Regions from separate parts of the Kitasatospora sp. GP30 genome, predicted to be linked through region 2. Evidence: riboswitches for the same ligand, from Rfam matches in the RefSeq annotation. Region 2 holds a riboswitch; the other holds the start of a gene.
The links. A riboswitch is a leader RNA that binds a small molecule or an ion and turns the genes downstream of it on or off. The one in region 2 is predicted to bind cobalamin.
Positions count from the first base shown of each region.

Region 1 (14,519 bases), on a different contig from region 2:
TCGTCCGCACCCCTGACGGTTGGCGGATTACCGCGTTCTCCTGGTACGACCAGCCCTGAGGCCGGTCCGGCGGACCGGGGTCACACCGCCCGTTCGGTCATCGCTTGTCCGCCGGCTGCCCGCCCGGCCACCGCTCGCTCGTCGGCGTTCGCCAGCCAGAAGTAGACCGGTGGCAGGGCCAGTTCACTGACCATCAGGGCCACCTGGAACCACTGCGGCCAGCCGTGGACGGCCACCGAGATCAGCCGGGCCAGGCCGCCGAACAGGAGCACCCCGGCCAGCCAGCGGATCGCGCCGGCCGGGATCGGGGTCTGGCGGGCGGCCCAGAGCCAGGCCAGCCCGTAGCCGGCGAAGGCGGCGCCCATGAAGCGGCTCCAGTTGTCGATCGTCGCGTTGGCGCCGCCGTTGCCGGGGATCGCGGCGACCCCCGCGACCACATGGATCAGCCCGATCGCCACGCAGGCGATCCCCATGAGCTGTGCGAGCACCCTGAGAGTTCTGGCCATGATCCCTCCACGCTGATGGTTATTCAACATGTGTCTACTAGTCAGCGTAGAGTGCGCTAGTAGACGCGTGTCAAGTAACCTGGCGCTCATGTCTCCCCGTCAGCGCCTCCACCCGGCCGAACGCCGTGCCCAACTCCTCGCCGTCGGCGCGGAACTCTTCGCCGCCCAGCCGTACGAGGAGGTGCTGATGGAGGACGTCGCGGGCAAGGCCGGCGTCTCCCGGGCGCTGCTCTACCGTCACTTCGCCAGCAAGCAGGCGCTGTTCGCGGCGGTCTACGAACAGGCGACGGCCCGACTTCTCGAACAGACCCGGGTCGACCCCGCCGACACGCTGGTCGAGCAGCTGATCGAGGGGATGGACGCCCACCTCGACTACTTCATCGCCAACCGCCATGCCGTGCTCGCCGCCAACCGGGTGCTGGTCGGCGACCCCGTGGTCCAGACGATCATGAGCAATGAACTCGACGAGCTGCGGTTCCGGTTGCTCAAGGTGCTGCCGCTCACCGATGAGGCGGCCCGGGAGGCGGTGTCCGGCGTCCTGAAGAGCTGGCTGGTGTTCGTCCAGGTGCTCTGTGTCGACTGGCTGGCCCGGGAGACCTGCAGTCGCACCGAGTTGCGTGACGTCTGCATCGGGGCGGTCCTGGGCGCCATCCGCCCGCTGCTCGCCACCGACCCGGCGCCCGACTGGCCGCGCTAGGCGGCGAGTAGTATCGCTGCCGTGCGATCAGCCCGACGCCCGGCGAGGCCGGTTGCGGTCACCCTGGTGGACGCCTGCGTACGCGCTGACGGGCGCGGGGGCAGTCCCACCGCCGTGCTGGGCGAGGACGCCACGCTCAGCGACGAGCAGCGCCGCCGGATCCCGGGGCTGGCGGGCACCTCGCACGCGGTCTTCGTGGCCACGGCTGCCGATGTCACCTCGCTGCGCTTCTTCACCGCCGAGGGGGAGTTGCCCGCCTGCGGCCACGGGACGGTCGCCGCGCTCGCCTGCAACGCGGGCACGACGAGGCGCAACCGCACCCTGCGGACTGCCGGCAGCCACTGGATCCCGGCCTGGACGCGCCCCCGGAACCTCCTGGTGGCAGCGGAGTTCGAGGCCGGCCGGGTCGCGCTGCGCGAGCCCTCCAATGCCGAGCTGGTGCCGGTGCTGGCCGCGTTGGGTCTCCCGCCTAAGGCGAGCGGCGCCTGCGTGGCGACCCTGGGACGGCCGCGCCTGCTGCTCCCGGTCCCCGATAGCGCCCAACTGTCGGTCCTGACACCGGACTTCGCGGCCCTGGAGGCCGTCTGCCGACAACTCGGGCTGCTGGGTTGCTACCTCTACACCGGCGGCGAACAGGGCTTCGCCGCACGGATGTTCGCCCCCGCCATCGGAGTCCCGGAGGACATCGCCAACGCCAACAGCACCGCCTGCCTGGCCGCCTGGCTTCACGCCGGCACACCGGACTGCCGGAGCATCGCCGTCGACATGGGCGACCAGCTCGGCAGCCCGGCCACCATCACGGCCACCGTCATGGACACCTCCGGAGTCGGCGAACCGGTGGTCCACGTCAGCGGGTTGGCCAAAGTGCGGCGGACGGTGCTGCTGGACCTGCCCGCCTGATCGGCTCAGCGCGGGGCCACCCGGCCCAGTGCCTCGACCAGCTCGTAGGGGTCGTGCGAGCAGACCAGTCGCACCTGGTCGGCATGACTGCGGGCCAGGTCGCGCAGCCGCTCCAGGGTGTAGCGGCGAGTCCGGTCGTCCGTTGCGATGGCACGCTGGAACATGCTCAGGACCGGCGGGCCGCCCGCGGAGTCGGGTGCGACATCGGCCCGCGACAGGTAGGCGTCTCCGCAGTGCAGCAGCCAGCCGTCACCGTCCCGGAGCGCGACGCCGGTGTGGCCCCGGGTGTGCCCGGTCAGCGGCACCAGCAGCAACTCCGGCAGCTCGTCCGGCAGTAGCGGGATCGCCTGGAGGTCGAACCAGCTTTCGGTGCTGGTGGCCTGGTGCTCCACCCAGCGCGGATTGTGGTCCCACTGCGCCGTGCGGTAGCGCTGGCGCTCGGCGCGGGTCGCCAGTTCCCGGGCGGCGCGCAGTTCGTCCGCGAGCAGGTGCACCTGGGCCTGCGGGAAGTCCGCCAGGCCGCCGGCGTGGTCGGGATCCAGGTGGGTCAGCACGATGTGGCGGACGTCCCGGGGATCGTGGCCGAGCGTCCGGATCTGGTGCAACGCGGTCCGGGCGAGGGAGAGTTGGGGGCGGGTGTTGAACCGGAACTGCCGGCCGAGCCGCCCCGGGTCGGTGACGTCCCCGGTGCCGAAGCCGGTGTCCACCAGGATCAGCCCCGCCTCGCTCTCCACCAGCAGGCAGTGGCTCACCAGCCGTCCGAACAACGGCCCGCCGCTGCCCAGCAGCAGCCTGCCGCCCATCGGGCACATGGTGGCGCAGTCGAGGTGGTGGATGGTCACGCTGCCTCCAGGGGGACGGGAGCCGACATGCTCGACTCCACCCTCTCCGACCGCGTGCGAACTGGCAACGACCACCCGCTGTCAGGCGCTCCGCAGCCTGCCGCCCTGCTGTCGGCCCGTCGCGCTGTCAGCAGTCCCGCCGTCAGGCGTCGTGCTCCACCGGGGGGATCTCCAACGGCGGGATCGACGCCAGCAGCGGCGCCAGGTCGGGGGCGGTGAACCGGTAGCGCACCACCCGGCCGTCCTTGGCGGCGGTCACCGCGCCCGAGACCCGCAGCAGGCGCAGGATCTGCGACACCGTGCTCTCGCTGATCCCGGTGGCCAGCGCCAGGTCGGTGACGGCGATCGGCCCGGCCCGGTGGACGGCCAGCAGCACGGAGAGCCGGCCCGGGTCGGCGAGCAGCGAGAAGCGGTCGGCCCAGCCGCGGACGGCCTCGGGGTCGCCGATGCCGGCGATCGCCTCGCAGACCGTGTGCTCGTCGATGGGGCGCCGGTGTGCGCGCTCGTCGGGGACCAGGTGCATGACTCCATCATCCCTCACCTGTCGGGCGTGATCTGCAACACCTGCACACCTGTGCGGGCTTGTGGGTGATTGCAGGTCACCTCTACGGTGGTGCACGCCGTGGTGTTCGGGAAGACCGGTGAACTGTGCCTGTCACAGGAGTCCGGAGCGGCCCTCGCCACTGTGATCGGGAAGTCCTCGCACCAGCCTGCCGCTTGTCGGTGGGCGGCCACTGGGCGCTTGCGCGCCTGGGAAGGCCGGGGGTGGGAACGCTTGACCCGTAAGCCAGGAGACCGGCCACGGCACCGCACGAGAACTGTCCACGAGGTGCTGGAGAGGCTGCCCTGACATGACCCTGCCCGAAACCGCTGCCCCGACACCCCCCGCGAGCGGCACCACCGCCGCGCCGCGCTGGGAGCGCAGGGACTGGATCCGCACCGGCGGCCTGATGGGGGTGATCGCCGCCATGCACGTGGTCGCGTTCTTCATCCTGATCACCATGGTCGCCCCGCACCACTACAGCGTCGGCAACCAGGTCTTCGGCCTGGGCCTCGGCGTCACCGCCTACACCCTGGGCATGCGGCACGCCTTCGACGCCGACCACATCGCCGCGATCGACAACACCACCCGCAAGCTGATGGCCGACGGCAAGCGGCCCGTCTCGGTCGGGTTCTGGTTCGCGCTCGGCCACTCCAGCATCGTCGTGGTCCTGGCCGCCCTGATCGCCACCGGCGCCAAGGTGGTCGGCACCCTCACCAACGACGACTCCCACACCCACAAGCTGCTCGGCCTGGTCTCCACCAGCGTCTCCGGCGGCTTCCTCTACCTGATCGCCGCCCTCAACCTGGTGTCGATGGCCGGGATCTACCGGGTCTTCAAGGCCATGCGGGCCGGCCAGTTCGACGAACACGAGTTGGAGAAGCACCTCGACGGGCGCGGCTTCATGAACCGCATCCTCGGCCGGCTCACCAAGTCGATCACCCGACCGGGCCAGATGTACCTGGTGGGCCTGCTCTTCGGCATCGGCTTCGACACCGCCACCGAGGTCACCCTGATGGTGATGGCCGGCTCCGGCGCCGCCGCCGGCCTGCCCTGGTACGCGATCCTCTGCCTGCCGCTGCTGTTCGCCGCCGGCATGAGCCTGTTCGACACCCTCGACGGCACCTTCATGAACTTCGCCTACCACTGGGCGTTCTCCAACCCGACCCGCAAGGTCTTCTACAACCTCACCATCACCGGCCTCTCCATCGCCGTCGCCTTCCTGATCGGCACCATCGAGCTGGTCGGCGTGCTCCACGACCAACTGCACCTCAGCGACCCGGTGACCGGCTGGATCTCCGGCATCGACCTCAACAACGTCGGCTTCGTCATCGTCGGCCTGTTCGTCCTGGTCTGGGCGGCGGCGCTGGGGTACTGGCGCCTGGCCAAGGTCGAGGACCGCTGGGAGACCAAGAACGCCGCGGCCGCGCACGGGAGCTAGCAGCGGCAGTGATCACCATCCCCTATCCTTGGCGCGGTTCCACACGGGATCACCGTGAATGAGGGGGAGTGTTGAACGGGACCATCGCGGTCTACGCGGAACCGCCCGGAATCGGCCGGGCGGGGAAGTTCTGGGTCGTCATCGACGGGGTGCGGGTCGGCCGGGTCCGGCAGGGCGACGCCATGCGGTTCGCCGTGGCGGCCGGCACCCACACGGTGCGGGTCGGTTCCGGTGACCGCACCACTCGCTCCAACGCGGTGGCGGTGGAGGTGGCCGAGGGCGGGGAGTCCCTGGTGACCGCCCGCAGCACCGGCTTGAAATTCGCTCTCCTCGTCCCGTTCCTGGCCGGTGTCGTCGTGCCCCGGGTCTATGTGCTGGGATTCGTCGTGCTGCTCGCCGCCGTGTTCGCCGCCGTCCCCGGCGTGCTGTTCCGGGTGGCCGTCCAGAGCCTGCCCGAGCCGAGCTCCGCGGGCCCGGCCACGCAGCCCGCCGCGGACGGCGAGCCGGCCGCCGCGGGGGCAGCGGTCGGGGAGGCGGCGGTTGGGGGGAGTGGCCTGTGGTGGGAGTCGGACCCGGCCCTCGCCAAGCGGTACCGCAAGGCCGCCGACTCCTGACGGCCGTCACGGCCGTTACTCCGGGGACATGACCTCGTAGAGGTTCCGGGCGTCGTCGGCGAAGTACAGACCGCGGGCGCACAGCGGGTGGTCGATCCGCCCGTTGTCGGGCTCCCTGGGGTCGTTGCCGTACGGCACCCCGGCGGCGCGGAGCCGGGCGAGGATGCCGTCGAAGGTCGCCGTGTCGACGTCGAACGCCAGGTGGTGGCCGGGCGGGTCCTCGACGGACATGAAGTCCAGCGTCAGGCACTCGTTGACCCGCACCGGCGCGAAGTGCCGATCTGCGCCTCGGTAGTCCAGCCCCATGATGCCGGCGAAGAAGCGGGCGGCCGCCTCGTTGTCGACGGCCGGGACGATGGTGTGGTTCAGCGTGATGGGCATGGTTTCCCCCTTCAGTTTTCGACTGGTTGGGACAGGGCGCCGTGCAGGAAGAGGTCGACGAGCTCCTCCACGCTGAGCTCGGTCGACTCATCCCCCGACGCCGGCCTGCGGGCCTGGAAGAAGAGCATGCCGAGGAAGACCGACGCTGCCTGCTCGGCGGACACCCTCAGCAACTCCCGCTCGGGTTCGAAGAGTTCGGCGAGTGCCGCTTGCACCGGTGCGAAGCCGGCCGCACGGTCGGGTGGGCCTCCCGCGCTGCCGGGGCGCCCGGTCCGTTCCCGCCCGCCCGTCGCGTGCAGCGCGCCGACCACCGCGCCGATCCGGTCCAGGTGGGCGTGCAGCGCCGCGGCGGCCTCCGTCAGTCGGGCGGGGAGCGGCTGGTCCGTTGATACCAGGGCGAGTTCGGTCAGGGCAGTGGCCGGACTGAGCGCCTCGGCCAGGCAGGCGTCCAGGAGTTCGTCCTTGTCCGCGAAGACGCGGAAGATGGTGCCCTCTCCGATGCCGGCGGCCTGGGCGATCTGACGGGTCGTCACCGCGCTGCCGTGCTCGATCACCAGGGGGAGTGCGGCGCGAACGATCATCTCGCGGCGGCTGTCGGGATCCATCGACGGGGCTCGGCGGCGACTTGGTGTGGTTGCCATGTGGTCCAGTATCGGAGTGAGTGCTCACTCCGGTCAAGGGGCTCGGCCCTGGATCGGGTGATCCAGGGCCGAGCCCCTTGAGTCGTGCGATCGGCTACTCCAGCGCGGCGAACATGCCGGGCTCGTAGGAGCCGCCCTGGCTGTGCACGATCACGCTCATCCGGTTGGCCGCGTTGATCAGGGCGACCGTGCAGATCAGGGCGCCGACCTGGTCGTCGTCGAAGTGCTTGCGCACCTCGGCCCAGGTCTCGTCGGACACCCCGGCGCTGCCGTCGGCGATCCGGGTGCCCTCCTCGGTGAGCGCCAGGGCGGCGCGTTCGGCCTCGGTGAACACGGTGGTGTGGCGCCAGGCAGCGACCAGGTTGAGTCGCAGCGCCGTCTCACCGTCGGCCGCGCCCTCCTTGCCGTGGATGTCGACGCAGAAACCGCAGCCGTTGATCTGACTAGCCCGCAGCTCCACCAGGTGCTGCACGGTCTTCGGGAGAGTGGACCCCTGGAGGGCCAACGCGGTGGCGTAGAACCGCTTGCCGACCGTCGCGGCGGTCGGGCTGTCGAACAGGTTGAAACGGGCTTCCATGGCTTCGTCCTCAGGTGTGATGGGTGATGGTGGGTGTGGTGCGGGGTGCCGGGCTACAAGCGGCGGTCCGTGCAACGGCGTTGGACGAACACAAGATGCGGACCACCCGTGCGCTGTGACAGCAGGTCGATGTGACGTGCGCCACCGATCGCGGGTGTCACAAAACGGCGGAGGCCGGCGTCTCGTGTGCGACCCAGTCGGAAACGCCCGTGCAGGAGCCGGAATTGAGTGAGCAGGCCATGGAACCCACTGAACTGAACTCCGCCACCGAGACGTTCATCGCCCACCGCAACCTGCTCTTCACCGTCGCCTACGAGCTGCTCGGCTCGGCTGCCGACGCGGAGGACGCCCTGCAGGAGACCTGGCTGCGCTGGGTGGGCGTCGACCTCGCCACCGTGCGGGACCAACGCGCCTACCTGGTCCGGATCGCCACTCGCCAGGCGCTGAGCCGGCTGCGAACCCTGGCCCGCCGCAAGGAGTCCTACGTCGGCCCCTGGCTGCCCGAGCCGCTGCTCACCGCGCCCGATGTCGCCGAGGACGTGGAGTTGGCCGACAGCCTCTCGATGGCGATGCTGCTGGTACTGGAGACCCTCGCGCCCACCGAGCGGGCGGTGTTCGTGCTGCGCGAGGTGTTCGGGCTGGAGTACGACGAGATCGCCGAGGCCGTCGACAAGACACCGGCCGCCGTCCGCCAGATCGCCCACCGAGCCCGCGCCCATGTCGCCGCCCGCCGCCCGCGCGGGGCCGTCTCCGCAGCCGACACCCGTCACGCCCTGGCGGCCTTCCAACAGGCCGTCGAAACCGGCGACTTGCAGCAGCTGCTCGACCTGCTCGCCCCGGACGTCGTGCTACTGACCGACGGCGGCGGAGTCGCACGCGCCGCCCTGGCGCCCATCGTCGGCGCCGACCAGGTGGCCGCCGTGCTGGCCAGGATCGCCACCACAACCGTCCTGCGCCCGGCCCAGGTCAACGGCCACCCGGCCCTGCTCCTGAGCCTCAATGGCGAACTCGACACCGTCACCGCCCTGCGCATCGACGACGGCCTCATCACCGGCCTCTACGCCGTGCGCAACCCCGAGAAGCTGGCGCGGATGGAGCAGCAGACCACGCTGAGCCGGTGACGACGATCGCCGCCTCCTGGACAGGCATGCCGTGAGGTCCCTATCGGGAAAGACAGCAGGCCTGCCAACGGGTTCCCGGCGCCGGTGCGAGGCGATCCGCGCGGTCAGGCGCCGGTCAGTGCTGCCAGCGCGTCGTCCGTGTCCCTGAGGGAGGCCGACAGGCCGCGGGCCTCGTGCTCGGTCATCCGGGGGGTGTCGTGCGGCACGGCGTTGACCCAGCGCTGGGTCAGGCGGGCGATCCGCTCGCCGTAGCGCTGCGCGGTGATCCGGTCGCCGCGCGATCCGGCGTGCTCGGGGCCCAGGTCGGCGTGGCTCTGGCTCATCAGGCCCAGCCAGGAGCCCAGCCGGTTCACGTCGTCGCGGGTGCCACCGCTCCAGTTGTTGCCCGGCATGTCGCCCACGCCGATCCACTGCATGCCCAACTGCGCGGCGAAGACCGCCAACTGCTGCAGGACCGCCAGCTTGTCGCCGCTCTGCGAGGCGGACATGGTGAACCCCGCGGCCAGCTTGTCCTTCCACGCCTGCGTCGTGAACGGCGTGAACGCCGCCTCCATGAACGCCTTGAACACCGCCGACACGCTGCCCATCAGCGTCGGGCAGCCCATGACGATCGCATCGGAGCGATCGAGCAGCGCCAGCACCTCCGCATCGTGCCAGCGGCCCGCGATGACGTCCTCGGGCCGGATCTCGACGAGATGCACCTGGGCGCCCGGCACCAGCCGCGCCCCCTCGGCGAGGTGCTCGGCCAGGACCCGGGTGTGGCCGTGCACCGAGTGGTAGACCACCGTCACCGTGACCATCGGCGCATCGTGCTCACGGTCAACGCCATTGACTGCCATGTACTTTCACTACTTCCGGTCGTGGGCCCCTGCATGTTCCGGTTGTGGGGCCCTGCTCGCCCAGCCATCACACCCCGCGCACGGCACGGCATCAACGCCGAACTTCGCCACCCAGCGATCGGTCGCACCGATCGATCGCGTTAGCCTGCTCCCGTGGACAGGGTGGACAGGATGGAACTGGAAGCATTCGTCGCGGTCGCGGAAGAGCTCCACTTCGGCCGCGCCGCCGCGCGCCTGCACCGCGGGCAGCCCACCGTCAGCGACGCCGTCAGGCGGCTGGAGACCACGTTGGGCGGGCGGCTGTTCCACCGCACCAGCCGCCGGGTGTCACTGACCGATCTCGGCGAAGCGCTGCTGCCCGACGCGTACGCCGCCCTGGCCCAGCTGAACCGCTTCCAGCAGCGCGGGCGCTCGCTGGCCGCCGGCGACCGGGCCCACACCACCCTCGTCGTCGGCCACGCCGAATACACCGGCCACCAGTTGCTGCTGCGCTGCCTGCCGCAACTGCGGGACCGTTTCCCCGATGTGACGATCGTGCCGGAGGCGATGGCAACCACGGCGCAGGTCACCGCCCTGCGGGCGCAGGCGATCGGGCTGGGCATCGGCTGGGCGACCGGCGACGTCACCGGGGTACGGGCGAGGGTGCTCTCCACCGAGAGGTTCATGGCGCTCGTACCCGCGGCCCACCCCCTCGCCGGGCATGCCGAGCTGAGCGCGTCCGAACTGTCCACCACCGGCCTGCTCACCTGGCCCCACCAGATCAACAGCGGTCTGTGCGACCGCCTGCTGTCCGCCTTCCAGATCGGCGGAGCCGACCTGCGCATCATCAGAACCGCCGACAGCGTGCACGCCATCGCCGCTCATGTCGCCGCGGGAACGGGCATCGGCATCACCGTCGAATCCGCACTCGACCACCAGCCACCCGGCCTGCGCATCATTCCCCTCACCGGCCCTTCGACCACCGCCGACCAGGTCGTCCTCACCCCTGCCGAGCCGTCGCAGCCGGCCATGGCACTGCGCGATCTGCTGCTGCTCGCCTCGGCAGAGTCGTCTTCCACTGATCACTGAGCGGTGTGCATCGTGGAACCGGCCGAGCCGACGGCCCTCTTGGAGCGGTTCCCCGCCGCCGGGGCCTGGCCGGCGCCTGGCCGGGGCCGCGGTACCCATGTGGTTGACCGGCCGTCACCCGCGCGATGGACAAACCGCATAACTCGGGTGCGCGCGGTCAAGGGATCGTCAGCAAGCGAAAGACCGGTCCCACGATCCCGAGGAGCACCCACCAAATGCAGCGCACCACCGCGAAGCTCACCACCATGACGATTGCCACCGCCGCGCTGGTGCTGGCCGGCACCACGGCGTTCGCGGGTTCTGCCGCGGCGGACGGCAGCCGGAATCGCCTGTCCGGCCCGCCGGTCACCGTCCTGCAGTGCGAGGAGGGCGGCGGCTTCGTCGCTACCGACATCCGCACCCGCCGTGACTACTGCGAGGGCGGCGAGTACAACGGGCGTTATGTCACCTGGGACTACTGAGAAACTGGGACTACTGAGAAAGCAGAGGCGCGTTAGGATCGCCAGCGTCAGGGGGCGCCCACCGTCAGGGGGCGACCCAGCCGGGCAGTGAGGGGGACGACATGCGTATGGCCGACGGTCCGACCGTGGAGTGCGAGATCCAGGTGAACGCACCCGTGGCGCGGGTCTGGGAGCTGGTGACCGACATCAACCTCCCGGCCAGGCTCAGCCCCGAACTGCAGCGTGTCGCCTGGCTCGACGGTGCGGATCGGCCCGCGCCGGGCGCGCGCTTCGAAGGGCACAACCGGCACGAGAAGCTCGGCGAGTGGCGCACGGTGTCCCAGGTGGTCGAGCTGGAGCCCGAGCGCGTCTTCGCCTGGGCCGTCATGGACGCCGACGGCCGGTACGGCGAGCCGACCCTCGACCCCACCAGCTGCATGGCCTCCTGGCGCTTCGAACTGCACCCCCTGGAAGGCGGCACCCTGCTGCGTCAGACGGCGGTCCTCGGCCCGGGCCGCAACGGCGTCAGCCTGGCGATGGACCGCTGGCCGGACCGCGAGGAGGAGTTCGTCGCCTTCCGCCGGCGCGAGCTCCGCGCCGGCATGGAGACCACCCTCGGCGGCATCAAGGCCCTTGCGGAGGAGAGCAACTGAGCTAGCTGACAGCTCTTCTGACGGTCCGCCGGAACTGTTCCGGCGGACCGTTGTCGTTCTCGTGGCCGGGACTTACGCTTCCCCTGCTCCGCTGGCCCAGTGGCGGCCGTGGCGGGCCAGGTCGCGCAGGTGGGCGGCGACGTCTTCGGCGGGCATCGGGCGCGGGTCCTGCTCCAGCCACCAGCGGAGCACCGCGAACTGCTCGCCGACCCAGGCGCGGGCCAGCAGCTCGGGGTCGATCCGGGGGCGGATCCCGCTCTGCTCGGCTCGCTCGCGGAAGACCTCGGCGACCCGGCGGACCGACTCGTCGGTGAAGACGCCGAGCGGCTTGCCGTCGCCCTCGCCGCGCAGGATGACGCGGTAGAGGTCGCGCTCCTGCTCGGCGTGGCGGAACAGCTCCAGCAGGGGCTTGCCGGTGAGGCCGGCGCCGGATTCGGCCGCGAGTGGGGTGAGGCGCTCGCCGAGTTCCTGCAGCAGGTCGGTGGTGACCCTGGTGAACAGGTCTTCCTTGTCGCGGCAGTGGCTGTAGAAGGTGGCGCGGGCGATGTCGGCTCGCTCGGTGATGTCCTCCACGGTCAGTGGCGCGTAGCCGCGTTCCAGTACGAGTGACACCAGCGCGTCCCGCATCGCGCGCCGGGTGCGCCTGGTCCGCCGGTCCTCTGCCATCAAGCCTCCCTCGCCAACCGTCGACAGGTGATCCAGTCTACGGACTCTTGACAGCTCGCATGTTACTGAACAGTCTGTCTGGAAACAGCATTCTGAACAGGTTGTCTGGAAACGTACTAGAGATCTGGAAAACTATGCGAGGAGCAGCATGAACCTGGGTGTGTATCTGACCCGCAGCGCCCGCTACTGGCCCGATCTGCCCGCGGTGGTCTGCGGCGATCGGCACTGGACCTTCGCCGAGTTGGAGGCGGACGCCAACCGGCTGGCGGCCGCTCTGCTGGCACGGGGGCTGCGGCCGGGCGACTCCGTGGGCAGCCTGGCCTGGAACCGCGGCGAGCTGATCGTGGTGGAGTTCGCGCTGTACAAGGCGGGCCTGCTGCGTGCGCCGATCAACGCCCGGCTCGGCCGGGCCGAGATCGCGCACATCCTCGGCTACGCCCCGGTGCGGGCGCTGCTGTTCGACGCGGCACACCGGGAGGACGCGCTGGCCGCCCGGACCGTCGCCGAAGTCGACTGCCTGGCCGTGGAGTTCGAGAACGGGTACGCCGAACTGCTGGCCGAGGGCAGTCCGGAGCCGGTGTGCGTGGAGGTGGCCGAGCAGGCTCCGGCGGTGCTCAACTTCACCTCGGGCTCCACCGGTTCGCTCAAGGCGGCCGTGCAGACCCATGGCAACCGGCTGGCCAACCTGCGCAAGCAGCTGATGAGCGAGTCCCGGCCCCGTGCGGGCGGTCGCTACCTGGCCTGCGGTCCGATCACCCACGCCGCCGGGATGCCGCTGCTCGCCTGCGTCTTCGCGGGGACCACCATCCATGTGCTGCCCGGCTGGGATCCGGAGGCCTTCCTGGCGACCGTCGAGCGCGAGCGGATCGACGCCACCTTCCTGGTGCCCGCGATGCTCAACTCGGTGCTGGGCCACCCCCGTCGGGCCGACCACGACCTGTCCAGCCTGGTCGATCTGCGGGTCGGCGGTGCCCCGATCTCCCCGCAGCGGCTGCGCGAGGCGGTCGCCGCCTTCGGCCCGGTGGTGGGCCAGGGCTACGGGCTCGCCGAGACCACCTCGGTAGTGGCCGGCCTCACCGCCGCCGAGGTGGCCCGCGCCGTGGCCGAGGATCCGGAACTGCTGCAGTCCTGCGGGCGGGCCGGCTACGACACCGAGATCCGAGTGGTCGACGAGCAGGGCCGGGACACCGCGCCGCGCGAGATCGGCGAGATCATCGTGCGGGGCCCCGACTGCGTCCAGGAGTACTGGCGCGAACCGGAGTTGACCGCGCAGACCTTCGAAGACGGCTGGGTGCGCACCGGCGACCTGGCCTGGATGCGGGAGGACGGCTACCTCTTCATCGTCGACCGCAGGAAGGACATGATCATCTCGGGCGGCTTCAACATCTACAGCAGTGAGGTGGAGGCCGTACTCGACGAGCACCCGGCCGTGGACGAGGCCTGCGTGGTCGGCGTGCCCGACGACCGGTGGGGCGAAGCGGTGAAGGCCGTCGTGGTGCTCCGCCCGGGAGCCGAGGCCGGCGAGGAGGAGCTGATCGCCTTCTGCGCCGAGCGCCTGGACCGCTACAAGAAGCCCCGCTCCGTCGACTTCGTCCCCGAGCTGCCCCACAACCGCAACGGCAAGCTGGACCGCCGCGCCGTCCGGGAACCGCACTGGGCCGGCGCTGCTCGGCGCGTCAACTGAGCCGACCCACCTCGGCCGGCCTACCTGAGTCGGCCTACCTGAGTCGGCCTACCTGAGTCGGCCTACCTGAGTCGGCCTACCTGAGTCGGCCTACCTGAGTCGGCCTACCTGAGCCGGCCCACCTGAGCCGGCCCACCTGAGCCGGCCACCTCAGCCGGCCACCTCAGCCATTGAGCAGCGTCAACTGAAAGGCCACACCATGCTCTTCTCGCTTCGCCCCGACTATGCCGACGACCCGCCGCTCGCGGAACTGGTCGGCCGACTGCGCGACTACCTCGACGGCGAACTGGCCGCCTATGAGCGCGACCACGCCGTCACTCCCGAAACCCCGATCACCCGGGCGCTGTTGGAGCCGGTCTGGCAGCGCAGCCGCGAACTCGGCTTCTACGGCATCCAGCTGTCGCCCGAGCTCGGCGGCCAGGGCCTGTCGTACCGTCAACTCGCGGCTCTCAAGGAGGAGGTGGCGGCGAGCGGCCGGGTGCTGGGACACAGCGTGCTCGGCGAGATGGGCGGACCGCTGCGGGTCGGAGACATCATCGCCGCCGCCACACCGGACCAACTGGACCGCTACTTCCTGCCGGTGGTGCGCGGCGAGCGGGCCTGCTGCTTCTCGCTGACCGAGACCGACGCGGGCTCGGACGTGCGGGCCATGCGCACCACCGCCGTCCGTGACGGCGACGGCTACCGGCTGACCGGCCGCAAGGTGTTCTCCAGCGCGGGCCCGGTGGCGGACTTCGCGATCGTGATCGCGCTGATGGCCGGTACCGAGAAGACCCACTCGGCGTTCCTGGTGGATCTGGACAGCCCCGGCTGCCAGGTGCTGCCGGGCGCCACTCCGATGTCCGGTGAGCACATCGAGAGCGACATCGTGCTCACCGACTGCCCGGTCCCGGCCGCCAACCTGCTCG
Region 1 is NZ_JARZAH010000015.1:127,370-141,888, reverse strand. It holds gene P3T35_RS22165 (nuclear transport factor 2 family protein) at 1-59, shown strand, start outside; gene P3T35_RS22160 (DUF4345 domain-containing protein) at 81-506, opposite strand; gene P3T35_RS22155 (TetR/AcrR family transcriptional regulator) at 595-1,203, shown strand; gene P3T35_RS22150 (PhzF family phenazine biosynthesis isomerase) at 1,225-2,103, shown strand; gene P3T35_RS22145 (MBL fold metallo-hydrolase) at 2,109-2,945, opposite strand; gene P3T35_RS22140 (metalloregulator ArsR/SmtB family transcription factor) at 3,088-3,468, opposite strand; cobalamin riboswitch at 3,540-3,764, shown strand; gene P3T35_RS22135 (HoxN/HupN/NixA family nickel/cobalt transporter) at 3,797-4,927, shown strand; gene P3T35_RS22130 (hypothetical protein) at 4,996-5,541, shown strand; gene P3T35_RS22125 (VOC family protein) at 5,557-5,922, opposite strand; gene P3T35_RS22120 (TetR/AcrR family transcriptional regulator) at 5,934-6,563, opposite strand; gene P3T35_RS22115 (carboxymuconolactone decarboxylase family protein) at 6,658-7,140, opposite strand; gene P3T35_RS22110 (RNA polymerase sigma-70 factor) at 7,380-8,261, shown strand; gene P3T35_RS22105 (flavodoxin family protein) at 8,366-9,061, opposite strand; gene P3T35_RS22100 (LysR family transcriptional regulator) at 9,272-10,168, shown strand; gene P3T35_RS22095 (hypothetical protein) at 10,384-10,629, shown strand; gene P3T35_RS22090 (SRPBCC family protein) at 10,731-11,261, shown strand; gene P3T35_RS22085 (TetR/AcrR family transcriptional regulator) at 11,334-11,927, opposite strand; gene P3T35_RS22080 (AMP-binding protein) at 12,076-13,611, shown strand; gene P3T35_RS22075 (acyl-CoA dehydrogenase family protein) at 13,811-14,519, shown strand, end outside.
Region 1: it holds a riboswitch for cobalamin, as region 2 does, so the genes downstream of both, P3T35_RS22135 (HoxN/HupN/NixA family nickel/cobalt transporter) here and P3T35_RS20370 (cobalamin biosynthesis protein) in region 2, are expected to answer to the same signal.

Region 2 (14,519 bases):
TGTCCCCCTAGGACAGTTTCAGCTCCGGACTGAGGCCGGAGCGGGGTACTTCTTACCGTCCTTGATCGTCCAGGTAAAGCGGGATCCGGCCGGCCGCGCGCACGAACCGCTCCGCCAGCTGCGGGGCGCCGGCCCAGTGCAGGTGCAGGTAGGAGGCGTGCACGTTCGCGGTGGTGAAGCCCTCGGTGACGGTGGTGTTGACGGGGGAGCGCCAGGCCCACGCGGGGGTGGCGGGGGAGGCGCCCGGGGTGCAGGCGGTGCGGTGGAACTCGTGGCCGCGCACCCGGGTGCCGGCGGGGGCCAGCGGGCTGTCGTGCAGGGCGACCGCCTCGCGGTAGCCCAGGGTGAGCCGCTCGGTCATCCGGGCCGTGGCGTCCAGGATGCCGCACATCGGATGGCCGTCCAACTCCCGCCCCAGGTAGAGGAGTCCGGCGCACTCGGCGGCGATCGGCGCACCAGTGGCAGCGAGTTCGGCGATCGCCGTCCGCAACTCGCTGTTGGTGCTGAGCTGTTCGCCGTAGACCTCGGGAAAACCGCCACCGATCACCAGGCCTGACGCACCGTCGGGAAGCCGCTTGTCGTGCAGCGGGTCGAACGGGACGACCTCGGCGCCGGCGGCGGCCAGCAGTTCGGCGTTCTCGGCGTAGCTGAACGAGAAGGCGGCACCGGCGGCCAGCGCGATCCGGGGCGCGGCGGTGGTGACCCGGGCCACCTCGGCGGTCGGGTCCCAGGGGGCGGCGGTGAGCGGCGGGGCGGACCGGGCCAGCGCCAGCACCGCTTCCAAGTCCACCGAGGCGGCGATGAGTTCGGCCATGTCGGCGACCGCCTGCAGGGCCGCCGCCGAGCGCTCCACCACCGGGACCAGGCCCAGGTGCCGACTCGGGGTGGCCACGGCGGCGGTGCGCCGCACCGCGCCCAGCACCGGCACCCCGGCGCCCTCCTCCAGTGCCTCGCGCAGCAGTTGCTCATGCCGGTCGGAGGCGACCCGGTTGAGGATCACCCCCGCCAGGCGCACCTGCGGGTCCCAGGTGGCGAAGCCGTGCACCAGGGCCGCCACCGAGCGGGACTGCGAGGAGCCGTCCACCACCAGCACCACCGGTGCCCGCAGCAGCTTGGCGACCTGCGCGGTGGAGGCCAACTCGCCGCGCCCGGAGGCGCCGTCGAACATCCCCATCACGCCCTCGATCACCGCGATGTCCGCCCCGGCCGCACCGTGGCGCAGCAGCGGCTCGATCCGCTCCGGGCCGCACAGGAAGGCGTCCAGATTGCGCCCGCGGCGGCCGGTGGCCAGCGCGTGGTAGCCCGGATCGATGTAGTCCGGGCCCACCTTGTGCGGGGAGACGGCCAGGCCGCGCGCGGTGAGCGCGGCCATCAGGCCGGTGGCGACGGTGGTCTTGCCGGCCCCCGAGGAGGGGGCGGCGATGACGAGCCGGGGGAGGTGCACGTGCGTCAGAGCCTTACCGGTAGGGCGGTCGGGGAGTTACCACTCGATCCCGCGCTGGCCCTTGCGGCCGGCGTCCATCGGGTGCTTCACCTTGGTCATCTCGGTGACCAGATCGGCCAGTTCGAGCAGCGCCTCGGGCGCGTACCGGCCGGTGATCACGACATGCTGGTTGCCGGGGCGGTTGCGCAGCACCTCGACCACCTCGGCCACGTCCACCCAGCCCCACTTCATCGGGTAGGTGAACTCGTCCAGCACGTACAGCCGGTAGCTCTCGGCGGCCAGGTCGCGCTTGACCTGCTCCCAGCCCTCCTTGGCGGCCTCCTCGCTGGACTCCAGGTCGCGCTGCACCCACGACCAGCCCTCGCCCATCTTGTGCCAGGCGACGCTGCCGCCCTCACCGGAGGCGCCCAGCACCTTCAGCGCGTTCTCCTCGCCCACCTTCCACTTGGCGGACTTGACGAACTGGAACACCCCGATCGGCCAGCCCTGGTTCCAGGCCCGCAGCGCCATGCCGAAGGCGGCGGTCGACTTGCCCTTGCCCGGCCCGGTGTGCACGGCGGTGATCGGCTGGTTGCGGCGCTGACGGGTGGTCAGACCGTCGTTGGGGACGACCTCGGGCTGGCCCTGCGGCACGGGGATCACGCTGCCTTTCGAGAGGTGGAGGGGCGGTGGGCGTGCACCAGGGCGGCCACGCCCTCGGCACGCAGCTCGTCCAGGGAGACGGCGTTGGCGTTCAGCTGGGTGGCCAGGGTGCGGGCCAGGCCGAGCCGGACCGGGCCGGACTCGCAGTCCAGCACCACGGCGGCGGTGCCCTGGGCGGCCAGCAGAGCGGCGGCCCGGCCGGCCTCGGCGAGCGCGGTGCGGCCGCCGGTGGCCCGGCCGTCGGTGACCACCACCAGCAGCGGGCGGCGCAGCGGGTCGCGAAGGCGCTCCAGCCGCAGCACCTCGTGGGCGCGCAGCAGACCGGCGGCCAGCGGGGTGCGGCCACCGGTGGGCAGCCGCTCCAGGCGGGCGGCACCGACCTCCACCGAGGAGGTGGGCGGCAGCGCCAACTCGGCGCCGCTGCCCCGGAAGGTGATCATGCCGATCTTGTCGCGGCGCTGGTAGGCGTCCATCAGCAGCGACAGCACGGCGCCCTTGACGGCGGTCATCCGCTGCCGGGCGGCCATCGAGCCGGAGGCGTCCACCACGAAGAGCACCAGGTTGGACTCACGGCCGCGGCGCACCTGCTCGCGGAAGTCGTCCGAGCGCAGCACCAGCGCCCGGCCGGAGCGGCCGCGGGCCCGCTGGTGCGGGGCGGCGGCGCGCAGGGTGGCCGAGAGGTGCAGCCGGGTGAGGGCGCCCTGCGGGCGGCGGTCCCGGATGGTGTGGCCGCCGTCGGTCTCGGCGGGGGAGCGGCGGCCCTGGGTGCCGTGGCCGGTGCCGGGGACCTTGAACAGGCGGGTGCGGTACGGCTCACCGGCCGCCACGGGCGTGGACTCGCGGGCCGGGGCGCCGCCGGGCGCGGGCAGCTTGGGGGCGGCCTCCTGGAGCTCCTCGGTCGACGCGGCGTCGGGCGCCCCGCCGTCGGACGGCTCCGGAGCCCCGCCGGGGCCGCCGCCCGGGCCGCCGTCGCCAGGCCCTTCGCCGTCCGGGTCGTCGTCGGGCTCGTTGTCCGGGTCGGTGTCGGGCTCGGTGTCGGGCTCGCTGTGCTCGCTCAGCGTCCGGTCCAGCTGCTCCTCGTCCAGCCCGGGCGCGTCGAACGGGTTGCGGCGGCGCCGGTGCGGCAGGGCCAGCTGCGCGGCCTTGCGGACGTCCTCCTCCGCCACCGCCGTGCGGCCCGCCCAGGCGGCCAGGGCGACGGCGGCGCGGGCCATCACGATGTCCGCGCGCAGCCCGTCCACCTCGAAGGCGGCGCAGACCGCGGTGATCTGACGCAGCGCCGCATCGCCCAGCACCACGGACGGCAGCAACTCCCGTGCCGTGCCGATTCGTTGAGCGAACTCCTGCTCGGCGTCCCGGTAGTCGGCCGCGAAGCCCTCCGGGTCCGCGTCGTACGCCAGCCGCCGCCGCACCACCTCGGCCCGCTCCTGCGGATCCCGGGTGGCCGCGATCTCCACCGTGAGCCCGAACCGGTCGAGCAGCTGCGGCCGCAGCTCGCCCTCCTCCGGGTTCATCGTCCCCACCAGCAGGAACCGCGCCGCGTGCCGCACCGAGACGCCCTCGCGCTCCACGTAGGAGCGCCCCATCGCCGCCGCGTCCAGCAGCAGGTCGACCACGTGGTCCTGCAGCAGGTTGACCTCGTCGATGTAGAGCACACCGCGGTGCGCCTGGGCCAGCAGCCCCGGCTCATACGCCTTCACGCCCTGGGCGAGCGCCTGTTCGAGGTCCAGCGAGCCGACGATCCGGTCCTCGGTGACGCCGACCGGCAGCTCCACCAGCCGGGCCGGCCGGTCATGGGAGCCGGCGGAGTGCGGCGCGTCCGGACACTGCGGGTCGGGTGCCGCCGGGTCGCAGGCGAACCGGCACCCGTCGGCCACCGCGATCGACGGCAGCAGTCCGGCCAGCGCCCGCACCATCGTCGACTTCGCGGTGCCCTTCTCACCCCGCACCAGCACCCCGCCGACCGCCGGCGAGACCGCGTTCAGCAGCAGCGCCAGCCGCAGATCGGCCATGCCGACGATCGCGGTGAACGGATATCGGACGTCACTCACAGCAAGTCACCTTCCACAGCACGCGCCGTCGGAGCCCCCGGCGGGACGAACGGCAGGGCGCCGTCCACCCCGCCCTCGATCAGCCGCCACAGCGCGTCGGTGTCGGCATGCTCCTCGATCAGATCCCCCAGCCGGTCCAGCCGGGCCTCCCGGGCCGCCGCGAACGAGATGCCCGGCGCCGGCGTGAAGTCCCGCCCGGCCAGCGCCGCGACCTCGCGCAGGAAGGCCCGGCGGAACCCGTCGTTCTCCAGCGCCCCGTGCCAGGTGGTGCCCCACACGGCACCCACCCGGCAGCCGTCCAGGAAGGGTTCTCCGCCCTCGACCCGAGCCACCCCGTGGTGGATCTCATAGCCCTCGACCCGCTCGCCGTACGCCTCGCCGACCGGCCGCCCGAGCGTCTTCTCGGCCTGGAACTCCACCCGCACCGGCAGCAGTCCGAGCCCGTCGACCACCCCGGCGCCCGACTCCACCGAGTCGGTGATCCGCTGCGACAGCATCTGGTACCCGCCGCACACCCCGAGCACCGGCCGGCCCGCCAACGCCCGCTCCCGCAGCGGCTGTTCGAGGCCCCGCTCGCGCAGCCAGGCGAGGTCCGCCACCGTTGCCCGGGTGCCCGGCAGCACCACCAGATCGGCGTCCGCCAACTCCTCGGGCCGCGTCGCCCAGCGCACCAGCACCCCGGGCTCCTGGGCCAGCGCGTCCACGTCGGTGAAGTTGGACAACCGGGGCAGCCGCAGCACCGCCACCCGCAGCACGTCCCGGCCGTGCGGACCGGCCGTCGCGCCGCGCTCCACGGCCGTGGTCAGGTCCAGCGAGTCCTCCGCGTCCAGCCACAGGTCGGCCAGCATCGGCAGGGTGCCGAGCACCGGACGGCCGGTCAGCTCGTGCAGCATGTCCAGGCCGGGCTTCAGCAGCCGGGCGTCGCCGCGGAACTTGTTCACCAGCCAGCCCGCCACCAGCCGCTGGTCCTCGGGGCTGAGCAGCGCCAGCGTCCCGTACATCGCGGCGAAGACCCCGCCGCGGTCGATGTCGCCGACCACCAGCACCGGCAGCTCGGCGGCCCGGGCCAGGCCCATGTTGGCGATGTCCCGGTCCCGCAGGTTGATCTCGGCCGGCGAGCCCGCGCCCTCGCACACCACCACGTCGAACCGGCGGCGCAGATCGGCCAGGCACTCCAGCGAACGCTCCAGCAGATACGGCTTGCGCTCCCGGTAGTCGAGTGCGCCGACCTCCGCGACCGGGCGCCCCAGCAGTACCACCTGGCTGCGCCCGTCGCCGCCCGGCTTGAGCAGCACCGGGTTCATCGCCGCCTCCGGCTCGACCCGGGCGGCCTGCGCCTGCATCACCTGAGCCCGGCCGATCTCGGCGCCGTCCGCCGTGACCATCGAGTTGAGCGACATGTTCTGCGCCTTGAACGGCGCCACCTTGACGCCCTGCCGGACCAGCCAGCGGCAGATCCCGGCGGTCACCACGCTCTTGCCGGCATCCGAGGTGGTGCCGGCGATCAGGATCGCGTTGCTCATCGACGTCCCTTCCACAGCGCGCGGGCCACCACCGTGGCCCCTAGCGCCAACAACCCGATGCGGCGCGACAATTGACAGGCCCGCTCGATGTCGCCGACCGCCACCGGGCGCTGCTCGGCGCCCAGCACCGGGCGGTGCTCGACGCGGGTTCCGTACTGCAGGGTGCCGCCGAGCCGCACACCGAGCGCCCCCGCGAACGCCGACTCGGCCTGACCCGCGTTGGGGCTCGGGTGCGCCGAACCGTCCCGCCGCCAGATCCGCCAGGCCCGCCCGCGGTCCTCGGCGGCGGCCACCGCGAGCAGCGCGGTCAGGCGGGCGCCCGGCCAGCCCGCGACATCGTCCAGCCGGGCCGCCGCCCAGCCGAACCGGCGGTAGCGCGGCGACTTGTGGCCCACCATCGCGTCCAGGGTGTTCACCGCCCGGAACGCCAGCAGCCCGGGGGAGCCCGCCAGCGCGCCCCAGACCAGGGCGTTGACCACGGCGTCCGCGGTGTTCTCGGCCACCGACTCCACCACCGCGCGGGCGATCTGCTGCTCGTCCAGTCCGCTAGGGTCCCGCCCGCACAGATGCGGCAGCCGCTCCCTGGCCGCCGTCAGGTCACCGGCCGTCAGATGGCCGCCGATGGTGCGAGCCTCCCGGGTCAGCGAGGTGCCGCCGAGCACCGTCCAGGTCGCCAGCGCGGCATTGGCGGCCCGGCGGGCGGGCCCGGCACCGCGCTCCAGGAGCGCCGCCCCGGCGGCCACCGCGCCCACCGCGAGCGCGGTGTGCAGGGCGCCGGCGCCGCGGTGGTCGCGCCAGAGCGCGCGTTCCAGGGCGGTCGCGGCCCGGCCGAAGGCGGCCACCGGGTGGCCGCGCCGGGGGTCGGCGAACACGGCGTCGGCGGCATAGCCGGCCACCGCGCCGCAGGCATAGCCAGCGACGGCGCGCTGCATCGAAGCGTGTCCTCACTCAGGGTCCGCGCCCCGGATCGACGTAACGGAGGCGAGAGTTCCTGGCTCCCGGGGCGGCCGACCTGCCGCACCCCGGTGACAGTGGCGGGACCGCGCCGGACTCGCACCGGGCTTCCTCTCCTATGCCTCCGTATGGCCCAGCGATCCCATCACGCCCGCTCTCCGGGCGTCAACCAGCCCTCCGGGACACCCGCCCGGTGCAGCCCGCGCCCGAGCCACCCGGTCACGCTTGATCGGCGGCTCTGGCCGGCCCGACGGCGAAGCCGGCGCCGACCGCCGCGATCAACGGGCCGACGGCCGGCACCCGTTACGGCTGGCGCCGGGCGGAGGGTGCCGGGGTGGCCGTTCGGGCCGGGGTGGGGAGATCGCGGTCGGCGGTGCGGGACTGCGTCCTGCCGGGGTCCGTGTAGGCGGCACTGCTACCGCCGGGCGGAGGGTGCCGGGGCGGCTGTTCGGGCCGGGGTGGGGAGATTGCGGTCGGCGGTGCGGGACTGCGTCCTGCCGGGGTCCGTGCGGGCGGCCGTGCTGCGGTGGCGGGTTCGGATGCTCCGGGGTGAACTGGTGACGTCCGCAGCCGTCGTCACCACCCGGGGAGAGCCATGCGTTGGGGAACCGTCGCCGCCGCGGCCGCCGCCGTTGTCGCCGGAGCGGGCGCGGCCGTGCTGCTGGTCGGCCGCCGGGTCTCCGACCTGGCACTGCGCCCGGAGACGGCAGAGCACGGGCCGGTCGCGGCCGAGCCGGTGCTGCGGGTGCACCGGATGACGGCCCGCGAGGTGACCCTGACCCGGACGGTGGGCAGCGGCCGGCGCGGCATCTACGCCCTGGACTGGCCCGGCGGCCACGCCGTGGTCGGCGACGTCCTGGCCACCGACCCGCAGACGGTCACCCGCCGCATCGAGCGGTCCGCCGGCAGCCCGCCGGCCGACGGCGCCGAGGTGGAGCTGAGCAACCGGGTGCTGCGCGGCGACCCGGGTTCGGCCTGCGGCCTGGACTACATGGACGTGGTGATCGACGGCGAACTGGGCGGGCTGCCCGCCTGGTACGTGCCGGCGGTGCGCGGCACCTGGGTGATCCTGGTGCACGGCGCGCTGGCCGACCGCCGCCAGGCCCTCCCGGTGCTGCCGGTGCTGCGGCGGCTGCGGCTGCCGGCGCTGGTGGCCAGTTACCGGGGTGACCAGGGCGCACCCGCCTCGCCGGACGGCATCGGGCACTTCGGCGAGACCGAGTGGCGGGACGTGGACGCGGCGATCCGGTTCGCCAAGGAGGCCGGGGCCGGCCGGATCGTGCTGTACGGCTGGTCGGTCGGCGCGACCACGGTGCTGCAGACCGCCGCCCGCTCCGACCTCCGGGACCACCTGGCCGCCCTGGTGCTGGACTCGCCGGTGCTGGAGCCGGCCGCCTCGGTGCGCGGGGTGGCGGCCAGGGCGGGCGCCGGGGCGGTGGCCGGGCAGCTGGGCGCCTGGGCCGCACAGGGGCGCACCGGCGTCGACCTGGCGGGCCTGGCGCGGATCGCCGACGGCACGGACCTGGCAGCCCCGGCCCTGCTGCTGGCCAGCCCGCAGGACGGCGTGGCGCCGTTCCGGGACGCCGAGCGGCTGGCCGAGCGCCGCAGCGATCTGGTCTCCCTGCACGCCTTCCCGGGGGCCGGCCACGCCGGGCTCTGGAACGCCGATCCGGCCCGCTACGAGGAGCTGCTGCGGCGCTTCCTCACCCCGATCCTCTGAGCCCCGATCCTCTGAGCCCCGATCCGCGGGGCCCGATCCGCTGGGCCCGATCCGCTGGGCCCGATCCACTGACTCACCCCGGTCCTCTGCGCCCCGTCCCCGGGTCCGCGCCGCTGAGCCCCGGACCCCCTGCGGCTCGCGCGCGTTGGGTGACCCCTTGACCACGTTCGGTGCCACCCACTACTGTCGTGCACAGATCACCGGCCGCCGGGAGGCCCGGTTTGGCCGCTCTTGCCCCGAGTCACGGCCCCGCGCAACCTGCTTCTGTACAAGACGCGCCGAACTCGATGTGACAACCGCCCCGTACACGGGGAAGACTGCACGGCGTGACGTCTCGGAATCCGCGCGACCGTGATGCCCCGCTCCCGCCGACCACGGGCACCGGCGCGACGGTGACCCGTCTACCCGGCACGGCCCGCCGTGCCGATGGCGCCCAGCCGGGCCGCTCCGCCAACCGCCGACGCACCCCCAAGCCCGCCCCCGGGCGCGGCCGGGTCCCGGTGCCCGACGGTTTCCCCGGCCCCGGCGAGCTGGCGCCGCTGGCCCGCCGGATGCTGGCCGACGCAGTACGGATCGCCCGCTGGGCCGGCGAGCTCGAAGCCGTCGACAAGCGCGGCGAGCTGCTGCCCGACGACGCCCGGGCCGCCGGGCGGGCTCTCGCCATGACCGTCGGCGCCGCCGCCAAGGCCTGGGGGCAGGCCCTGATGGTCGGCCTGGTCGAGCCCCGGGACGGCGGCGCCGCCCCCGGCTGGCGGCTGCACGCCTGGGAGCACGACGACGAGGCGGTGCTGCGCGGCTGGTCCGCGCTGTTCGACGCCTGGACGCTGCTCGCCCCGGTGCCGCCGGCCGCGCTGCGCGGGGTCTTCGCGCTGCTGGCCGGTCAGGCCGTCGACCAGGCCCCGCAGCTGCTCTCCTTCCTGCACCTGGTGGACGGCCCGGTCGCCGACGGCGAGCTGATGGAGCTGCTCCGCCGCGGCCTGGACGAGCGGCGGCGCGGCGGCGGCGAGTTCGCGGCGCTCTCCCCGGTCCCGCACGCCGCCTCGGCCGTCTCCGCGGTGCGCGGCACCTGCCGGGAGCCGCAGATCGACACCCCGCCGTCCGTGTCCGACGTGGCCGCCGTGCTGGACTGGATGCTGGACGGGCTGACCGCCGTCGGCGCCGTGGTCCGCCGGGACGCCGCCGCCGAGCTCTCCCCGCTGGGGCACTGGGCGGTGCGGGCCAAGCTGGAGGAGATCTGCACCGTCGCCCAGACCGCGGCCGGGCACATCGAGCAGAGCGCCCTGGAGCTGCTGGACGCCTGCGCCAACTACACCCCGGGCCCGGCCCGGGCCGAGTACCGCGCCTGGGTGGCGGCCCGGCCGGTGGACCGCGCGGTGGCCGAGCTGCTGGAGGTCGCCCGCGGTGAGGACGCCCTGCTGCGCGGCCTGGCCTTCGAGGCGCTGCGGGTGGCCGGCGGTACCGCTGAACAGGTGGTGCGGTCCGCTGTGGACGAGCCGGTGCTGCGCCCCTACGCGCTGCTCTGGCTGGCCGAGCAACTGGACGAGGGCGGGGTGGTCCCCTCGGACGTGCTGAGCGCCGAGGACGCCGCCTGGCTCTGGGTGGACACCGCCGCGGCGGTGCTCGACCACGGCGAGACCGAGCTGCTGGTCGGCCATGTCGAGGGCGCCAGCGCGGGCGACCCGGTGCGACTGTTCGCCCGGGCCCGGCAGTCGGGGCACCCGCGGGCCGCCTCGGTGCTCACCGCCGTCTCCTCGGTGCACCCCGACCCGGCCGTCGCCCGGGCGGCCCGCCGCTCGGCGTTCAGCGTGCACCGCGGCGGAGCCTGAGGCGAGCCCCGCAGCGCGGCCTGAAGCGTGCACCGCAGCGCGGCCTGAAGCGTGCACTGCGGCGGAGCCTGAAGCGTCCACCGCAGCGCGGGACCGCGACATGCGTCGCGGCCGGACCTGAGGCGAGCCCCGTGGCGGGGCCTGACGGCCCATCAGAGCGGTGAAACACCGAGGGCCCCGGAACGGGATCGTTCCGGGGCCCTCGGGCTTGCTACGGGCGGCTCAGCAGCCGCGGGACTCCGCGCGGCGGGCCCGCACATCGCCGACCTTCTGGCCGACCTTGCGGCGGATCACCAGCAGCGGTGCCATCGCGGCCAGCGCGATCTGGGCGAAGGCGCCGATGTGCATCAGCACGTCGCCGCCGGGCAGACCGGCGGCCCAGGCGGCCAGGCAGCCGATCGAGACCACGATCCAGCCGAGCGTGGCGGTGGCCAGCAGACCCTGCGGCTTGGGGTACTCGACCTGGCTGACCATCAGGTAGGCCACGCCGAAGATCGCCAGCAGACCGGGCAGGAACGGCGGGTCGAGCAGCACGATGGCGATCACCGTCAGCGCGCCCATCGGGCAGGGCATGCCCTGGAAGACCCCGGGGCGCATCTTGACGGCCGAGAACCGGGCCAGCCGCAGCACCACCGCCAGTAGCACGGTGAGCGCGATGAACGCGGACAGGCCCTGGTTGGTGCCGGGCGAGACGATGCCCCAGACCGCGACGAAGTAGGCCGGCGCGATGCCGAAGCTGATCAGGTCGGCCAGGTTGTCCAGCTCCGCGCCGAGTGCCGAGGCGCGCAGCTTGCGGGCCACCAGGCCGTCGAACAGGTCGCACATCGCGCCGAGCAGCAGCAGGGTCACCGCGGTGGCCGCGCCGTGCCGCATGGTGCCACCACCGCTGCTGCTCCCGGTGATGTGCGGGATCAGCATGTTGGTGGTGACGGAGTAGATCGCCAGGAAGCCGCAGACCGCATTGCCCAGGGTCAGGAAGTCGGCCGTGGACAGGGCCTGCGGCGGACGGGGCGCGCGCAGCTCGCGGTCGCGCGCCCAGCGGCGCCGACGCAGCTCGGTCTCCTCCGAGTCGTCGATGCCCACCAGGGTTTCGGGATCAGTCACGGTCAAGGCGTGTCACCCCCGCCGTCGTCTTCTGGCCGACCGTGACGCCCACCTCGACGCCGGCCGGCAGGTAGGTGTCGACGCGGGAGCCGAAGCGGATCAGACCGATCCGCTCGCCCTGCTCGACCTTGGTACCGGCCGGGACGTACGGCACGATGCGGCGCGCCACGGCGCCCGCGATCTGCACCATCTCGATGTCGCCGATCTCGGTGTCGAAGTGCCAGACGACCCGCTCGTTGCGGTCGCTGTCCTTGTTGAAGGCGGGCACGAAGCCGCCGGCGATGTGCTCGACGGAGGTCACCGTGCCGGGCAGCGGGGCCCGGTTGACGTGCACGTTCAGCGGGCTCATGAAGATCGCGACCCGAGTCCGGCCGTCCGGCCAGGCGTCGATGCTCTGCACCACGCCGTCGGCCGGCGAGATCACTCTGCCGGTGCCGATCTCACGCTCCGGGTCGCGGAAGAACCACAGCATGCCCGCGCTGAGCGCGCAGGCCGGTACCGCGGCCAGCGCCCACTTGCCGTTCCGCTTGGTGAGAGCGGTGGTCAGCGCGGCGGTGGCCAGGGTCGGGACGAACCAGGGGGTGGCTCCGCGCGCGATGGTCACGCGGGGTCGCCGACCGGCCGTCTCGGGAGCGAAGGGATCGCGCTCCGTGACGGAGGAGTGAGGGGACGGGCTGATGGGCATCGAAGACCTTTGTCGCGGGGGATCATGGCCGACCGAGAGGGTGGCCACCGCGGGGATCGGGTGAGAAGGGGACAGCTGCTGTCCCGGTGGATGCTATCGGGAGCAGGTGGTGGGTGGGCAACCCGCCTGCTCGTTCAACTGACTCCTGCCGTGCCGGAGTGCACGCGCTATGTATACGACCGTAGCGGGCCCCGGAGCGGTTCCCAAGGGGTCGGTCAAGATCAGTGAGTCTTCTCTCAGCCCTGTCCAACCCTGCGGTCGGGCCCCGGCGCGGTCGTCGCCGGGGCCCGGAGTTGCCCTGCTCAGGGGCCGGATGTGGCCTACTCGGCCAGCTTGTACTCCTCCAGCAGACGGCGACCCACGATCATCTTCTGGATCTCCGCCGTACCCTCACCGATCAGCAGCATCGGGGCCTCCCGGTAGAGCCGCTCGATCTCGTACTCCTTGGAGAAGCCGTAGCCGCCGTGGATCCGGAAGGCGTCCTCGACGACCTCCTTGCAGTACTCGGAGGCGAGGTACTTGGCCATGCCCGCCTCGAGGTCGTTGCGCTGGCCGCTGTCCTTCTTGCGGGCGGCCATCACCATCATCTGGTGGGCGGCCTCGACCTTGGTGGCCATCTCGGCCAGCTTGAACTGGATCGCCTGGTGCTCGGCGATCTTCTTGCCGAAGGTGGTGCGCTGCTGGGCGTAGGCGATGCCCAGCTCGAAGGCGCGGCGGGCGACACCGCAGCCGCGGGCGGCCACGTTGACCCGGCCGACCTCGACGCCGTCCATCATCTGGTAGAAGCCGCGGCCGGGGACCCCGCCGAGGATCCGGTCCGCCGGGATCCGGACGTCCTGGAGCACCAGCTCGGTGGTGTCGACGCCCTTGTAGCCCATCTTCTCGATCTTGCCGGGCACCGTCAGGCCGGGGACCGTCGGGTTCGGGCCGAAACCGGCCGTCTTCTCGATCAGGAAGGTGGTCATGTTCTTGTACGGGGTGCTGCCGCCCTCGTCGGTCTTGCAGAGCACCGCGACCAGGGTGGAGCTGCCGCCGTTGGTCAGCCACATCTTCTGGCCGTTGAGGACGTAGAACTCCCCGTCCTTGACGCCCTTGGTGGAGATCGCGGCGACATCGGAGCCGAGGGCCGGCTCGGACATCGAGAAGGCGCCGCGGATCTCGCCGGCCGCCATCTTGGGCAGGAAGTAGTCCTTCTGCTCCTGGGTGCCGTGCGCGTTGATCATGTGCGCCACGATGAAGTGGGTGTTGACGATGCCGGAGACGGACATCCAGCCGCGGGCGATCTCCTCGACCACCAGGGCGTAGGTGAGCAGCGACTCGCCGAGGCCGCCGTACTCCTCGGGGATGGTCAGCCCGAACAGGCCGAGCTGCTTCATGCCCTCGACGATGGCGGTCGGGTACTCGTCCTTGTGCTCCAGCTCGGTGGCTACCGGGATGATCTCCTTGTCGACGAACTCCCGCACGGTGGCGAGGATGTCCCGCTGGATCTCGGTGAGGCCGTCGGTCTGTGCGAGGCGTCCCATCGTGCGGCTCCGTAAGTCTCTGAGGGTTCAACTGAGGGGCCGGGGGCGCCGCGAAGCGTGACATTCGCGGCGCCCCCGCGTCCGGAGGCTCGGGCGATGACGGCGCCCGCCCCCGGGGGTATCGGAGGGGTCAGGACAGCGGCGTCGGGCGGCCCGGCTGCTCGCCGCCCCGCGCCTTGATGTAGGTCTCGGTCGGCACCATCACCTTGCGGCGGAAGATGCAGACGACCGTGCCGTCCTGCTTGTAGCCCTTGGTCTCGACGTAGACGATGCCCCGGTCGTCCTTGGACTTGGAGGGCCACTTGTCGAGCACCGTGGTCTCGCCGTAGACGGTGTCGCCGTGGAAGGTCGGCGCCACGTGCCGCAGCGACTCGATCTCCAGGTTGGCGATCGCCTTGCCGGAGACGTCCGGGACGGACATGCCGAGCAGCAGCGAGTAGATGTAGTTGCCCACCACCACGTTCTTGCCGAAGTCGGTGGTCCGCTCCGCGTAGTTGGTGTCCATGTGGAGCGGGTGGTGGTTCATGGTGAGCAGGCAGAAGAGGTGGTCGTCGTACTCGGTGACCGTCTTGCCGGGCCAGTGCTTGTAGACCGCGCCGACCTCGAACTCCTCGTAGGTGCGTCCGAACTGCATGATCAGGCCTCCGGGGCTTCGAACTTGGAGGTGCGCTGCATGCCCGCGGCGCGGCCCTTGCCGGAGATCACCAGCGCCATCTTGCGGCTGGCCTCGTCGATCATCTCGTCGCCGAGCATCGCCGAGCCCTTGAAGCCGCCGGCCTCCGAAGTGCACCAGTCGTAGGCGTCCAGGATCAACTCGGCGTGGTCGTAGTCCTCCTGCGAGGGCGAGAAGATCTCGTTCGCGGCGGCGACCTGGTCCGGGTGCAGCACCCACTTGCCGTCGAAGCCCAGCGCGGCGGCCCGGCGGGCCACCTCGCGGTAGCCCTCCTGGTTGCGGATCTGCAGGTACGGACCGTCGATCGCCTGCAGGTCGTTGGCGCGGGCCGCCATCAGGATCCGCATCAGGATGTAGTGGTAGGCGTCGGCCGA
Region 2 is NZ_JARZAH010000013.1:97,309-111,827, forward strand. It holds gene P3T35_RS20350 (cobyrinate a,c-diamide synthase) at 53-1,453, opposite strand; gene cobO (cob(I)yrinic acid a,c-diamide adenosyltransferase) at 1,481-2,077, opposite strand; gene P3T35_RS20360 (putative cobaltochelatase) at 2,083-4,098, opposite strand; gene P3T35_RS20365 (cobyric acid synthase) at 4,134-5,660, opposite strand; gene P3T35_RS20370 (cobalamin biosynthesis protein) at 5,657-6,592, opposite strand; cobalamin riboswitch at 6,623-6,755, opposite strand; gene P3T35_RS20375 (alpha/beta hydrolase) at 7,210-8,334, shown strand; gene P3T35_RS20380 (hypothetical protein) at 8,661-10,160, shown strand; gene P3T35_RS20385 (CDP-alcohol phosphatidyltransferase family protein) at 10,383-11,213, opposite strand; gene P3T35_RS20390 (phosphatidylserine decarboxylase) at 11,257-11,949, opposite strand; gene P3T35_RS20395 (acyl-CoA dehydrogenase family protein) at 12,270-13,472, opposite strand; gene P3T35_RS20400 (MaoC family dehydratase) at 13,603-14,106, opposite strand; gene P3T35_RS20405 (CoA ester lyase) at 14,109-14,519, opposite strand, start outside.